DNA from 2 places in the Shewanella sp. SM73 genome. Region 1 is predicted to be linked to the other one. Evidence: riboswitches for the same ligand, from Rfam matches in the RefSeq annotation. Region 1 holds a riboswitch; the other holds the start of a gene.

Evidence for each region. Region 1 has a riboswitch for cyclic di-GMP ahead of gbpA (N-acetylglucosamine-binding protein GbpA). Riboswitches for the same ligand answer to the same signal wherever they lie in the genome.
Region 2: linked by a shared signal. The riboswitch ahead of L5M51_RS13140 (glycosyl hydrolase family 18 protein) and the one ahead of gbpA (N-acetylglucosamine-binding protein GbpA) in region 1 are both predicted to bind cyclic di-GMP.

Annotation. Positions count from the first base shown of each region.
Region 1 covers NZ_JAKKRY010000005.1:135,415-137,821, reverse strand. The annotation lists gene norR (nitric oxide reductase transcriptional regulator NorR) at 1-5, shown strand, start outside; gene L5M51_RS09365 (TMEM165/GDT1 family protein) at 56-610, opposite strand; cyclic di-GMP riboswitch class I at 1,021-1,120, shown strand; gene gbpA (N-acetylglucosamine-binding protein GbpA) at 1,244-2,407, shown strand, end outside.
Region 2 covers NZ_JAKKRY010000008.1:135,271-137,677, forward strand. The annotation lists gene L5M51_RS13140 (glycosyl hydrolase family 18 protein) at 1-1,051, opposite strand, end outside; cyclic di-GMP riboswitch class I at 1,165-1,253, opposite strand; gene L5M51_RS13145 (ROK family protein) at 1,602-2,387, opposite strand.

The sequences.
Region 1 (2,407 bases):
AATAAAATATTGCGTGAAGAGATTTTATTCTGCAGCAAAACCCCTGCCTCGATTCTTAGAAGAACAGTGTTGCTACGCCTAAGAGTGCGAACAATACGGCGCAGCCACGGTGTATCCACAACATAGGCAATTTTTCGGCGCTGAAGTGGCCTGCGATCACTACGGGTACGTTAGCAAGCAGCATGCCTAAGGTTGTGCCTGCAACCACCATAGTTAATGAATCGTATTTTGCGGCTAATACCACAGTTGCGATTTGTGTTTTATCCCCCATTTCGGCGATAAAAAACAGAATAAAGGTGGCGAGAAAGGGGCCCATTTTATAGAAACGGCTCTCTTCTGCATCGACTTTATCGGGGATTAACACCCAAAGAGCGATCGCAAAGAATGACGCAGCCACTAAATAACGTGCAAGATCTGGGCTTACCCAGTTAATGGCCCATTGACCAATCCAAGCGGCGGCAAAATGGTTAAATAATGTCGACAGCAAAATACCTAAAATAATGGCGGTTTTATTTTTAAATCTTGCGGCGAGGATTAGTGCAAGCAATTGAGTTTTATCACCAATTTCGGCGATAGCAACCGTAAAGGTTGAGGCAAGTAGGACTTCCAAGTGTGATCCTTTAGGGGTGGTTATGACATAAGCACAATAAACCGTCCACCCCTAGGTGCGGTCATTGTGCTCAGGTCTTGCTGGGCAAATCTATGATTTGCTGTGAACACCATGGCATGTTGCCAAGTATGTTGATGTTCACCCTAGATGACGATGGCTCGAAATCCAGTTAGCTACTCCCCCGAAGCGAGGTGGGCATTATACCTAGGTAAGATTTAGTTTCAAGCACGAGTTTATAACAGTAGGTGCTGATAAATGTTTGACAGGTGTCAGAAAAATACCGATTCACATTCTGTAACTTAATGAATATAAATGAATTATTTTTTGACAACGTTGTCTTTTGTTGCTAATTTAGCCAAGTCATTTCTACTTGGTTACATACTGTTAACTCGTAGTGACTCAATGATAACGACTGTATTTGGCAAACTAATTGAAAAGTTAGGACGCAAAGCTTCCGGTCTAAGGTTGTAAATGGATTTTTTAGTGAACTAAGATAGCGGAGTTGCCGCAGAATTCGATTTCTGTGAAAGATAAACGACTGCTGTTTAATGCTGTTGTTTGCCCAAATACCACTTTTATATCTAAGCCTATCATTATGTTTAGGATGATAGGCAATCAATGGAGTGCATTAAAGTGGCAAATCCTACTGTTTTTTCCCCTATTTCTAAATTGAGTTTATTGGCCGCGGCAGTAATGGCGACGAATGCGTTTGTGAGTATCTCTGCGCAGGCGCACGGTTATGTTGTGGCACCTGAATCGCGTTCATATGCCTGTAAAACAGGTAAAAATGCCAATTGTGGCGCGGTGCAATGGGAGCCGCAAAGTGTTGAGGGGCCATCGGGTTTTCCTGAATCAGGTCCTGCTGATGGCAAACTGGCGAGTGCTGGCAATGGTGCTTTTTCACCTTTGGATGAACAAAGTCCGAGCCGTTGGGCAAAGACGGATATTAAAGCGGGCTGGAATAAGTTCAGTTGGCAGTTCACAGCAAATCATGTCACCCGTAATTGGCGTTACTATTTAACTCGCCAAGATTGGAACCCAAACCAAGCTTTGAGCCGAGCGAGCTTTGACTTAGCCCCCTTTTGCGTAGTTGATGGTGGTATGGAACAGCCGCCTAAGTTAGTGACCCATGACTGCTATGTGCCAGAAGGTCGCAGTGGTTATCAAGTGATCTTGGCCGTGTGGGAAGTGGGAGATACGACGAATAGTTTCTACAATGCTATCGATGTGAACTTGGGCTCGGGTCCTGTTGTGCCGAGTGAATGGCAAGATGTGGGGGATATCAATCCGTCACTCGATCTAAAAGCAGGCGATAAAGTGATGACCCGGGTGTTTGACGCCAATGGTGAGCAAGCGGCTAAGCAAACAGTCATTACCATTACCGATGCGACTCAAGGTGATAAACAAAATTGGCCTTTCCTATTAGCGAGCGCGATTAATGCCCAGCAGTCCCAGTTAAAAGCGGGACAAAAAAATGCATCGGGTGTGATTGAGCCTGTGTATGGCAAAAATGACATTTTTACAGCGAAAAACTCAGGTATTGAGCGTGTCGAAGTAGGATTTGATTTAGCTCCTGCTCCGGGCAACAGCTTAGAAGTCACTTCACTTGCCGACGATTATCAAATTATCGATGGTGCGGCGAAGGTCAGCTTTGATGTAACCAGTAACGCTGAGATGCTAGTGTCAGCGTATTTGTTTAGCCATGATGGCACCGCGGCAGGTTTTGTGAGCCAAACTGTTAACAATACCAGTGCTAGCTTAGTGTTAGACGTCGTTGAGCCTAAAGCTGGACATTAT
Region 2 (2,407 bases), on a different contig from region 1:
CATCAAGCATTGCCCGCAGTTCACGCATCAGAGTCACATAGGTTTCACCGTCATTGGCATTACCTAAATTTGGGTTAGCGCCATTCCCCCCTGGAAATTCCCAGTCGATATCTACGCCATCGAAGAATTTCCATGTCTGTAGAAACTCTTTCACCGAAGCGACAAAGATATCGCGCTTGGCTTTATCACCGAAGAAAAAGAAGGGATCCGAGAGGGTCCAACCACCGACCGAAGGTAAAATCTTCAAATCTGGATGTGCTTGCTTAAGTGCCATCAATTGACCGAAGTTACCTTTGTAAGGATCTGAATGCTCACTCACTCCCGCCTGCGGTATTTGAATCGCTGCCCAAGGATCGTGAATCGCAACTTTAAAATCACCACGACCACTACAGGCACGTTGCAACGCTTCGAAACTGCCTTCGATTTCTTTCAAGCTATCATTGATGCCATTACCACCACAAATTGGGGTAAAGCCATATAAAATATGGGTTAAGTTTTGCGCAGGTATCTTATCGACCGGGAATTTACGGCCGTATACGCCCCATTCGACAAAGTAACCTCCCACCACTTTGCCTGATTTATTAGCATAGGGACGGTTGTTTTCTTTTAGAGGAGCATTGAGTGGCACTAAATGGCTGCCGTCGGTATCAGCCACGAGGATTTGTTTAGCATCACTCGCAGTACAACCATCGCTGTTACACAGTTGTACTTGCATCTGATAACGGCCGCCCTTGTTCACCTTAAAGTTAGCGGTTCCCGACGCGCCAGATGGGCCTTCCCAAACTACATTGCCGTTGAGTAATACTTGGGCTCTATTGCCCACATCGCCACTCCAAAGGTTCCAACTGACGGAGACATCGGCGGCATCTTTCACCGTAACTAATTGATTGTAAGCGGTAGCCGCTTGATTCACTTCAATAATAGCGAACTTAGTTTCGCCCCAACCTAAAGTCGGTTTACCGGGCGCCGCTGCAAAAACGCTGGCACTGATGGTAGATGCCAGCGCTGATGCCACTAGCAAGGCTGATGTTGAAATTTGAGTCTTGAACATGAGATATCCCTATTGAATTTTTATATGAATCAATAAGGCAAACAAAGCGTAGACAGGAAACAGCACTCTCTTAAAACCATGCAAAACGACTGACAACTGCACGAAGAAAAACCTGTGGTATCCCCGCTATCATAGGTACAGACGAACCCTTAGACCGGAGGCTTTGCGTCCCAGTTTTTCAACTGGTTTGCCTTTTACACGCAATGACAACGTTGTCATTGCAAATATCAGCATAAGCGTAAGCGCAATAAAATTGCAACAAAATATTATCAACTGCGTTATTGGCTAAAATCGTAAATAGAACTAGTCATCTGATAAGAAAGGAATTATGCAAATTAAACTATCGCTAATATTTACTTTGGGTAATGAGGATTATCTGAATACTTTAAGAATAAAAAACAGGACTCGATATGCCAAAGGCATCACAAGTCCTGCTTTATATTTCACAATTTACGTCACTTATGCAGCTAAAACCCAATCACTAAACATTCATGGCGCAAACCATTGTCGAGCAACATGATGATCCTTATGCGCGGGGCATTTATGATCCTTATGCACGGGGATAGTCCCTTGCGAGCATCACAGATAAACCGCGGCAAACCAAGGTTTCCATATCATCGACACGATTGATTTTCATCTCAGCTAAGGGCGCGCTCAATGCCATTTGCTTTAAGCTTTCGAGACAGCCTTTGTAGTAAGGAGCGCTATTCATCATACCGCCAGCAAGCCAAATTCGATTGGGATTAAATAAATTAACCGCCCACGCTAATCCCATGCCGAGATAACTGCCCGCGCGATATAAATCATCCTGAGTAGAGATTTTGCGGCTGCGCACTGAATCGCCACTGGCCAGTTGCTCTAAACTAAACTCGCCAGATTCTGTCATCACGCGACAAGGCCCCAACTCCCCCGCCACGCCCGTCGCTCCCGTAAAGACTTGTCCATTAAAGGCAATAGACATTCCGATCCCAGTGCCGCACATGACCAATAACTCACAGGCATATTTGGCATCACAAGTCGCTTGCATACCCGCATCGATATCGTTGCAGATAAACTTAAGCTCACCCTGGGTTTTGACTGTATCGAAGCTCAATCCATTGAGTCCGGGTAAAGATTTACAAGAAACCAAACGATTATTTTGTACCAGTCCAGGTACGGCAATCGCTAGTTGGTAATGCTGTAAATCATAATCACGTTCAAACGCCGCAATTTGATTATTTAACTCTTCAATTTTAAAACCTTCACCTGTGGGGATTTTATATTGTTCTGTATGCCCCGCGAGCTGAAGTTCGAACAGGGCTTTGGTACCGCCCACATCTATTGTTAGTATTTGCATCGCTTACTCCACTGATACAT